Regions from separate parts of the Paenibacillus nanchangensis genome, predicted to be linked through region 2. Evidence: riboswitches for the same ligand, from Rfam matches in the RefSeq annotation. Region 2 holds a riboswitch; the other holds the start of a gene.
The links. A riboswitch is a leader RNA that binds a small molecule or an ion and turns the genes downstream of it on or off. The one in region 2 is predicted to bind glycine.
Positions count from the first base shown of each region.

Region 1: it holds a riboswitch for glycine, as region 2 does, so the genes downstream of both, gcvT (glycine cleavage system aminomethyltransferase GcvT) here and ACE6ED_RS07630 (amino acid permease) in region 2, are expected to answer to the same signal.

Region 1 covers NZ_JBHOFD010000008.1:55,300-60,601, reverse strand. Annotated here, with positions in the region: gene gcvPA (aminomethyl-transferring glycine dehydrogenase subunit GcvPA) at 1-1,291, opposite strand, end outside; gene gcvT (glycine cleavage system aminomethyltransferase GcvT) at 1,288-2,403, opposite strand; glycine riboswitch at 2,707-2,808, opposite strand; gene gcvH (glycine cleavage system protein GcvH) at 2,982-3,374, shown strand; gene ACE6ED_RS07945 (class I SAM-dependent methyltransferase) at 3,528-4,295, opposite strand; gene ACE6ED_RS07940 (nucleotide sugar dehydrogenase) at 4,282-5,302, opposite strand, start outside.
Region 2 covers NZ_JBHOFD010000007.1:176,922-182,223, reverse strand. Annotated here, with positions in the region: gene helD (RNA polymerase recycling motor HelD) at 1-716, opposite strand, end outside; gene ACE6ED_RS07630 (amino acid permease) at 1,048-2,442, opposite strand; glycine riboswitch at 2,608-2,684, opposite strand; gene ACE6ED_RS07625 (AAA family ATPase) at 2,801-3,829, opposite strand; gene pnuC (nicotinamide riboside transporter PnuC) at 3,826-4,503, opposite strand; gene ACE6ED_RS07615 (hypothetical protein) at 4,748-5,236, opposite strand; gene ACE6ED_RS07610 (RNA polymerase sigma factor) at 5,277-5,302, opposite strand, start outside.

The sequences.
Region 1 (5,302 bases), on a different contig from region 2:
TAACGGCGATCAGCAGGTGTCCGGCAAGCTCGGGATAATCCCGTTCCAGGTCGTAGCCGCCGAGGAATCCTTTGTCCAGCAGGGCGCGGTTCACGGCCGCGATATCCGTGCCTTCAGGCAGCTTCAGGACAAACTCGTTGAAGAACGGGGAGGTGAACGCCAGCTCCGTTCCCTTAACGGCAGCCAGCCTCCCGGCGGCATACCGGCTTTTGCGCACATTCAGCTCGCCGACCTCGCGCATGCCTTCTTTGCCCATCACGGACAAGTATACGGAAGCGCAAAGCGCCAGCAGCGCCTGGTTAGAGCAAATATTGGACGTCGCTTTTTCGCGCCGGATATGCTGTTCCCGGGCCTGCAGGGTCAAAACGAAACCCCGTTTGCCGTTTTTGTCGACCGTCTGGCCGACAATCCGCCCGGGCATACGCCGCATGAGCGGCTCCGCGACCGCAAAAAATCCGCAGGTTGGTCCGCCAAGCGCAGCCGGGATGCCCAGCGGCTGCGCGTCGCCGACAACGATGTCGGCGCCAAGGCGGCCCGGGCTCTCCAGGAGGCCAAGCGCCAGCGGGTTGGCGCTGACGACCAGCAGGCCTTTGACCGCGTGGATGAGCGGCTCAATGGCGGACAGCTTCTCTATGCAGCCGAAGAAGTTCGGCGACTGCACAAGCACCGCGGCCGTGTCGGCGTCAATCTCCGCGGCCAGCGCTTCGGTATCGGTTACGCCGCCCAGGCAGCCGACTTCGACCAGCTCAAGACTCCAGGCATTCGCGTACGTGCGGAGCACTTGACGGGACTCGGGATGGACGGCGGCGGAAACGATGATTTTTTTGCGTTTGGCGGCGCCGGAGGCCAGCACGGCGGCTTCAGCCAGCGCGGTAGCGCCGTCGTACATGCTGGCGTTGGCGACCTTCATTCCGGTCAGCTCGCAGATGTAAGACTGAAATTCAAAGATCGCCTGCAGTTCGCCTTGGCTGATTTCGGGCTGATACGGCGTATAGGCGGTGTAGAATTCGGAACGGGAAATGACATGATTGATGACTACGGGGATATGATGATCGTACAGGCCCGCGCCGAGAAAGCTGGCGTACCGGTCAAAATCCGCATTCCGGTCCGCAAGCTCCCGCATATGGCGGAGCAGACTGTATTCGTCAAGCGCTTCGGATACCTCCAGCCGTCCGCGGAAACGGACGGATTCGGGAATATCGGCGAACAGCTCTTCGGCCGAAGCGACGCCTACGGTGCGCAGCATTTCGGCCCGGTCTTCGCCGGTCATGGGCAGATAACGATGGGTCATTGGGAGGCGCCTCCTTGCGTTTTTTTGTAAAACGGAGCTTTAACGACTTCCGCCTGCAGCTGTTTACCGCGAATGTCCACGGACAGCTTGGTGCCGATGGCGGCATAAGCCGCATCCACCAGCGCAAGTCCCAGATTCCGTTTAAGCGTCGGGGACTGGGTGCCGGTCGTCACTTCGCCGATGCGGACGCCGTCCGCATAAACGGGATAATGCGGGCGCGGGATGCCGCGGTCAATCATCTCCAGACCAACCAGCTTGCGGGGTACGCCAGCTTCCTTCTGCTTCGACAGCGCTTCGCGGCCGATGAAATCACCTTTGTCCAGCTTCACGAATATTCCCAGCCCCGCTTCCAGCGGGGAAATAGTCGGGGACAACTCCTGGCCGTACAGCGGCAGCTTTGCCTCAAACCGCAGCGTATCCCGCGCGCCCAACCCCGCAGGGGTAAGCCCAAGCGGTTCGCCCGCTTCCAGCAGCCCGTTCCAAAGGGCCAGCGCAGCCTGAACCGGCGCGTACAGCTCAAATCCGTCTTCGCCGGTATAACCGGTGCGCGACAGCAGCACCTCCGTGCCGCAGACGGCGGCACGCTCCACAAAGTGGAACGGCTTCAGCGCCTGCAGATCGGTGTCCGTCACGGCGGACAAGATTTGTTCGGCCAGCGGTCCTTGAAGCGCCAGCAGCACCGTATCGTCCGAGCGGTTCTCCAGCTGTACGCCGCCTTCCAGATGCGAACGCAGCCATTCGAAGTCCTTGCCGATATTTGAGGCGTTGACGACAAGCAGATAACGTTCCTCGCCGAGCCGGTAGACAAGCAGATCATCCACCGTCCCGCCTTCAGGGTTGCAGAGGAGCGTGTATTGGGCCTGCCCGTCACCCAGCCGGGTGACGTCGTTGGTTGTCATGCGCTGCAAAAACGCCTCGGCCCCGGCGCCGGTAACATAAAATTCGCCCATATGGGAGACGTCGAACAGGCCGGCGCGGGTACGCACCGCTTCATGCTCTTTCTGAATGCCGGTAAACTGGACCGGCAGCTCCCATCCGCCGAAGTCGATGCATCTCGCATCGGGATAAGCGGCATAGAGCGGGTAAAAAGGCGTTCGTTTCAAGGCTTCCAAGTCGGTAGCTCCCCTTTCCGTGCATGGCGCGAAGTGTAACGTCTGTGTGTTTCAAAGCTTCATAGAGAACGCAAAAAGAGACAGGCAAAAAGCGGAATAGTCGCTAAGACTATTCGCACATTTCGCTCTGTCCCTTGTACCTGAGAGTTGCCCCGCGCCGCCGGACGTAAAAGTAGAGAGGTCCGTGTCCCATTGACCGCGAATGGATGCTGTCTCTCGCGGATAATGCGGTTGTCGCGGGTTTCCCCGTTGGTGACCGGCTAATTCCGGGCGGCCCGCCCGGTCCGGTGCTCTCCAGAGATGCGTCCGGCAAAGGTCCTTTTGCCTGAGAGATTCACCCGTTTGACGGGCTTACTCCTTCGGCGCCGCCGCGCTTAAGCCGGCAGTCTCTCCCCGTGCCATCATTCGCTTGATCCAATTGGCTTTGCTCCCTCCATTAAAACGGCAAGGCAGCGTCCATGTCAATCAAAATGGCGCAAAAAGTTCACAAAAACATTTTTGCTGTCAGAAATATTGACACCCGGCAAGCACATCCCTTAGTATGTGGCTAACTACCCTTTGGAAAAGAGGCGGCAGGAATGAGCGAAGTGCTAGACAACCTTCTGTACAGCGAAGAACACGAATGGGCCCGTCCGGAAGCGGGACAAGTCGTGCGGGTTGGCATTACGGATCATGCCCAGCATCTGCTCGGCGATATTGTGTTTGTGGAGTTTCCTGAAGTGGGCGCCGCGATTGAGGCCGGCAGCAGTGTGGGCAGCATCGAGTCCGTTAAGACGGTGTCCGAGCTGTATTCTCCGGTATCCGGCACCGTGACCCGGATCAACGAAGCGCTGGAAACCGCGCCGGAGCTGCTGAACGAACAGCCGTACGGCGAAGGCTGGATTTTTGAACTGGAGATTTCCGGCAGCTTTGAGTCCGCAGCATCCGGTTTGCTGGATGCAGCCGGTTACCGCAAGCTGATCGGAGAGTAAGCCAACGCGGCTCGAACGTCCTTGCCCCGGCCCGGCCGGGCAGCGGCGATAGCCGCTTGAAGACCTGCGGGAACGGGGAAATGTCCGTTTCCGCAAACAACGGATGGCTGAACCCGGCGCTGCCGCCGATTTCGTCCATCCGCTTTGCCATGTCTATTTTTCCTCCAACCGATCTTCATTCCTTTCGCTGCGTTCCTCCTCCAACTGTCTGACCCGCTGAACCGCCCGGTCGAGCACGGCTTTGCGTTCGTCCAGCTTGTTCCGGTAAGCCTCCTCAATCCGCGGAAACTGCTCATAGTCCAGCTCCATCCATCGTCTCAGCTGCCCGGCATCGGGCCCGCGTTTCGGCCAGCCCGTTCTTTTTCGGCCGGCGAAGCATAGATATTTCCGGTGAATCTCCAGCTTTACTTCCGCAAACCAGGGATCAAGCAGGAGAGACAGGCTGCCGGCATAGAAGGTCTGCTTGTGGTCGTAAAAGGGATGGTAGCCGTATGGAACGGTAATGAGCACAACTCCGTTTTTCGTTAGCAGGCGGTGCGCTTGGGCCAGCAGAAGTGCCGGATCGGCAAAATGCTCCAGGATTTCGCCCAGAATTACGGTGTCGTAGGAAGCTGGCGGCGCCTCAAAGTCGGTTACATTGACAAGCTCAAACCGGACGCGGTTGCGGACGGGAGGGGACTCCTTGCGCAGTTCCTTGCGGGCATACCGGATCGCAGCGGAGTCCAAATCGATTCCCGTGACCGTACAGCCTTCCCGCGCCAGCAAAATCGGAGTGATCCCCTGACTGCAGCCGATATCGAGCACGCGCGGTCCTGCGGCATTCCGGCAAATCCAGTGAATCCGGGCACGGGTAGCCTCGTGCGATTCTTCGGAGTTCACCAGCCCGTAATAGCGCTCATTTACCCGGTCATTGTTGGCCAACCGGCGTTCCTCCTTCCGGAGCGGGCGGACGGCCCAGAACGACAATGTTACCGCCTCGGCAGGAACGGGTTGCGTACCGGGTGTCAAAAATAAGCGGGGCATGGTCAGCCATTTCCTGATAATCGACAGCTGTATGATCCGTGGCGATTACGACGATATCGGCCGCAGACCACAATTCGGGCCCAGCCGTACGGGAATGACAGCTCTGGCCGTCTAGCTCAAATGAAGGGATATGCGGATCATGATAGCTCACCTCCGCGCCCAGTTTCTTAAGCTGCTCAAACAGGGCAAGGGCGGGGGATTCGCGGATGTCATCCACGTCTTTTTTATAGGCGATGCCTGACACCACAACCCGGGCGCCCTCCAGTTTTTTTCCTTCCTTGCGAAGCAGTTCCCCGATCCGTCCGGCCATCCTGACGGGCATCAGCCGGTGCGTCCGGTCGGCCAGCCCGATAAATTCCACCGGCAGTCCAAGCTGTTCAGATTTCCAGGACAGATACAGGGGATCGACGGGGATGCAGTGGCCTCCAATCCCCGGTCCCGGATAAAACGGCATGTATCCAAACGGCTTGGTCGCCGCCGCATCCAGCACCTCCCATATATCGATGCCCATCTGCTCGCAGACTGGCGTCAGTTCGTTCACAAGCGCGATGTTGACGCTGCGGAACGTGTTCTCGAACAGCTTTGCCGCTTCTGCTACAGCGGTGGAACGCACCGGCACGACACGCTCGAGAAAGGAGCCGTAAAAAGCCGCTCCGGCCGCCAGGCAGGCGGGAGTGCTGCCGCCGATCACCTTCGGCGTATTCCGGATCTGGTAAGCGGTGCTTCCCGGATCAACCCGTTCCGGAGAATAACATACATAGAAATCTTGGCCTACCGTCCAGCTTTTTCGCCCGGCAATCGCACCGCTCACAAGCTCTTCCGTTGTTCCCGGATAAGTGGTGCTTTCCAGGATAACGAGCGTTCCCTGGCGCAGATAAGGGAGGATGCCGTCTACGGCGCTCCGA
Region 2 (5,302 bases):
GTTTTGCCGCTGCCGGCTGCGCCCTGCACGATGAGCATCCGGCTTTTGTCGTCGCGGATAATGGCGTTTTGTTCCTTTTGAATCGTTGCGACGATGCTTTTCATCTGATTGTCAGCACCCTTGCCAAGCACCTGCTGCAGCAACTCGTCGCCAATCGTGACACTGGTGTCGAAGACATTCAGCAGCTGTCCGCCGCGCGTCTGGTACTGCCGCTTCAGCTGCATCGTCCCGGAGACCGTTCCGCCCGGCGTCTCATATTGGGCTTCACCCGGAGAGTAGTCATAGTACATGCTTGCGATCGGCGTCCGCCAGTCATAAATCAGGAAATTCATCCCGTCCGTATCGACGAAAGAGGAGACACCGATGTAGACCTGCTCGCTGGTTCTTGTGCCTTCCTCTTGAAAATCAATGCGTCCAAAATAAGGAGAGGACTGCAGCCGGTTCAAGTTTTTCCACTGCTGCAAGCGCAGCCTGTGGCTCCGCTCCCGCTCCGACAACAACGCTTCCTGCTGCCGGATGCTGTAGAATGTTTCTTCAAAATCTTCATCTGTGCCGGTATTGACAGTAACCTCCTCCCAAAACTGCCTGCGGAATTCCGTTACCTGACTGTGCAGCCCGCTAACCTCGGGCTCCAGTTCAGCAAGCCTTGACCGCAGCTTTGCCATTACCTCATCCAGCCGGTCCTGCTCCCGCTTCCATTCTTCCGCGTTGATCATCTTCCTGCCCGCACCCCTTTTATTCATTTTTTTTGAGGCAAAAGAAAGTTTGACAAACCCTGATGCCGCGTGGTAAGATTAAAATGTAAATAAAATGATAAATACTTGGTTCGTTATATTGTTGTTGATACGTTCTTCGATCATATAACAAATTTTCTTTGCGTGCAACTAAATACGATAATTTTACCCCCGGGCAAATTTGCCGGGGTTTTTGATTTGCTTTGTGAAGATGAAAGAAACCCCAAGGCGGTAAAATGCCCCGGGGTCTCTCGACAATTTGACAGCAACCAGAGCCAGTTACCGTCTTCTTTTTTATCTCCTTCGGCTGGGATTAATGGCCCGCTGGTTTGGCAGGAACGACAGGGCTGCTATTAGTGATTCTCGCCCGCTTCTTCCGGTTCGCCGAGTAGAGAATAAGCAGCAGAATAAACCACACCGGGGTCAGCAGCAGGGCCGGCCGCGTCTCCTCGGCAAACAGCATAATAATGAGGATGGCTGCAAACAACGCCAACACCACATAATTGATAAACGGCGTAAACGGAGCTTTGAATTTGGATTGCGCCTGCAGCTCGGGTTTCGTTTTCTTGTACCGCACATGGCACACCAGAATAACGCTCCACACCCAGATAAAACAAATCGCACTGATCGTCGTCACGATCCCAAAGGCCTGCCCGGGAATCAGCTTGCTCAGCAGCGCCCCCACCGACACCACTACTGTGGATACAAACAAGGCGTTGCTGGGTACATGGTTTTTGTTCAATTTGGCAAAAGCAGCTGGAGCCTGGTCGTTTTTGCCCAGATTATAAAGAATCCGGCTGGTGGAGAACATCCCGCTGTTGCAGGCGGAAGCCGCCGAAGTCAAGACCACAAAGTTAATGATGCCTGCCGCGATCGGAATCCCGACCAGATTAAAGGTTTTTACAAACGGGCTTTCGGCTGGACTCAATTCCGTCCATGCATTGATGCTCAGCAGAGCAATGATCGCTCCGACGTAGAAAAAGAGAATCCGCAGCGGGATTTTATTGATCGCCGACGGGATGTTTTTTTCGGGATTGGCCGTTTCCGCTGCCGACACCCCCACCAGCTCCACGCCAACAAAGGCAAACACCACCATTTGAAAGGACAGCAGGAACCCGGATACCCCGTTCGGAAACCATCCCCCGTGCTCCCACAGGTTGTTCAGCGTAACCGTCCCCGTATCGGTCTTGAATCCGATCACCAGCAAAACAATGCCGATCGCAATTAACGCGAGAATGGTCACCACCTTGATCAGAGCGAACCAGAATTCCAGTTCTCCGAAGTTTTTAACCGTCAATAAGTTGAGTCCAAGCAAAATAACCAGACAGATGACGGCGGGCACCCACTGCGGAATATCGAACCAGTACTGCACGTATACCCCAACCGCGATCACATCGGCCATGGCCGTCATGATCCAGCAGAACCAGTAGGTCCAGCCCGTTATAAACGCTGCGCGCGGCCCGAGATAATCTTCGGCGATATCCGTAAAGGATTGATAGCCTGCCTTGGACAGCAGCAGTTCCCCCAGCGCCCTCATTACAAAAAACACGGCAATTCCAATAATCAGATATGCAAAAATGATGGACGGCCCTGCCTGCTGAATCGCTTTTCCCGATCCAAGGAACAACCCGGTGCCGATCGTCCCCCCAATCGCGATAAGCTGTACATGCCGGTTCTCCAAATCTCTTTTTAGCTCTTGCGCTGCCACATCAAACTCCCCCTTAAAAATCGGACAATCCCTGATTGTGAAACATTGAACAAAGTTTCCGGAGAATAAAAAAAGAGATTGGATGCGCTCCAATCTCATGGTCATAAGAATAATAAATAAAATCCATCGCACCCCGGCGGCCGCCCGGAAAACGAATAGATTATTTAATACTCTTCTGTCCTTTTGCCTGAGATTATGAACCCTTCGGCGCCGCAAAACGCGGTCTCTCCAGAAGCTGCTCCTGCTATAGTGTGATCCATAGCAATCATAGCTTGTAATCATTTAGTTGTAATCGTGCGATGAAGCTCGCTTAAATATTTTTCAATATTAGTCCCGCTCTGGTATTTTGTCAATAACATTAATTACCACGCCGTGTCAGACCCCGCCGCTCGCCAAAATAATTGGAATAAGGCGTAAACCCGGCCAGCACTTCATCCACCTTGTTCATCCGTTCCTCCAGGCTACCCCGCAGCGTAATGTAAGGAATCCGCCGTTCTTTTAAATCCGCAATAATCTGTTTATGAAAAACATGACGTTTCTGGTCCCCGCTCCGGTCCCAGGTATCGTCGTACGGGATGTCGTCGCCGCACAGGAAAAACAGGTCATACCGCTGCGCATTCTCCAGCGCAATCCGAGTCAGAAGCTCAGGGGCTCTGCCATGATAATCCTGGGCGAACATGTACGTGGTAATCGCATTGGTATCCACAAAAAGATACCGGTTCGCCTGGAGCAGCGCCTGCTCCTCCCGCTCGATATGGCCTACGGCGATTTCATCAAACGCCTCCAGCCCGATCCGGCGGTCCACCTGATGCTCCGTCCAATAATCGCGCCCGTATTCGCTCGCATAAGCCGTATGGTACCGCATCGCCAGTGCTTCCGTAAGCGTGGATTTGCCGGTGGACATTGCGCCCACAAACACCACTTTTGTGATCAGGTCCCGGTAGACGACATCGCTCACATACTGCCGGTACCGGTAAGGATCAGAACGAACCATCGTGGCCGACACCGGCACCCGTTCCCGCGCTTCATCCACCCGCCGGTCCGCCGCCCCAAGCGCAAGACTCATATGCTCGCCGTAGAACTCGCTGGAATAAAAATGCGTCACCTGCTCTCCCTGCAGCAGGCCCAAAATGTACTGCTCCTCCCGGATTTCATGCTCGCGGTCGTCGGAGTATCCGTCCGGGCCGTCCCAAGCCTCGATCACCCGGACCATCGGGTACAGCTTGCGGATCCACCCCGCCCGGATGTGCAGCGGAATAGGGGTTACTGCCGTTTCATAGATGACAACGATCAGCTCGTCAACCTCCTGCAGCGCCGTCTCAATCATAAACTGATGCCCTTTATGCAGCGGAGCGAATTTGCCCAGCGTTAAACCCAGCGTTTTCATGCCGCCACCTCCTTGGCTCCCTTGTTCCAATTGTAATAACCGTACGCGGCGTTAACCAGATAAGCGCTCCACATGACGATCATGAGCAGGCCTTCCCCGCTTCCGTCCAGCATCCGGATCACCCACAGCAGTACCGTGAACAAATTCAGGACAATATAGACCAGCCACTGTTCCTTAAATCTGCGCACCATCAAAAGGGTGGCCACGATGGAGAGCACCGTTGTAATTGCATCGATGTAAGGCGAATTTTGCCCGGGGATGAAGGACAAGCCGAACCCAAGCAGCAGGCAGCCTGCCGCGCAGATGGTACACACAAGCAGCAGCCCTTTCAGATTCATTTGGCGCATGGCCAGTTTGCCGCCCGTCCGGTTATTTTTCCACATGTAGTAGCCGATCACGTTCATCGGAATAAAAAACAGCAGGTTCAGCAGCACTTCGCCAAACAACCCGTTAATGTATGCCAAATAGGCATATCCAACGGTATTGTACATGCCAAATACATAACTCATCAGATTGCCTTTTGCCGCAAGCACTACACACAGCACCCCGGTGATAAAGACCGTAAATCCGAATAACGAATCCTTGGAAACCACCGTAAACCCTACGGCTATGGCGGTAAACACAACCAGCCAAACGATTTCAAACAGGTTCCAGCCGCCCCATGCTTTTTTCATTTTTGTCCCCTCCGCTTTCTTTGCAGTTGCGCTTTATAAAATCCACTCACACTTATTGTTGTTTTGATAATAACATATTGTTAATAACAAAGAAAGCATAAATTTCTGTTTGACCCGCCCGGCCGATAGTCCGGTTTATGGCTGGATTGGGGACCTGCCCATACAGATCAAAAAAGCAGAAAAAAAGTACCCATAGCCGGGCACTTGAGACAATGCCTTTGGGCTATGGGCACTTATTGCTTTTCTATTCCGGAAAGATACCCGGCGTCCCCGTCTGCGGAATGACAAAGGACCATTGGGCATCCCTATACTGATGGTCAACTACAAGGCGTTTAATTGTCAGCTGCTTGGGCATCTTTTTCAGTCCATGGATAACAAAGGCGCCATCATCAAGCGTATACAACCCCGATCGGCTAGTTGAGATCCCCCCGCCATAATACACGGAATACTCCTTGCCGTTTTCATCAGCAGCAACCCAGGTACCCGTGCTAATGTCATTACTGATCGTACCGCCTAGCGGAATTCTCGCGTAACCAGTGTCATCGATCTCCAGCCCTTTGAATAAAAGCTTATCCCCTGTGTCTTCGAATTTAACGGGCCGTTCGGCCGATATTTTGGCGGGATCAAAGGTAACCGCTGCTTCACACTTTTCCCGGATCGAGTAATTATCCAGTACAAACCGGATTTTTTGCTTGTCATAGGCAAAATCATCAAATTGAAATGCCCACCGCATCGTTCCGCTCCAACGATCCAGCTCAGAGCGGAGCGTGGTGTCATACATACCGCTGATTGGTGTAGC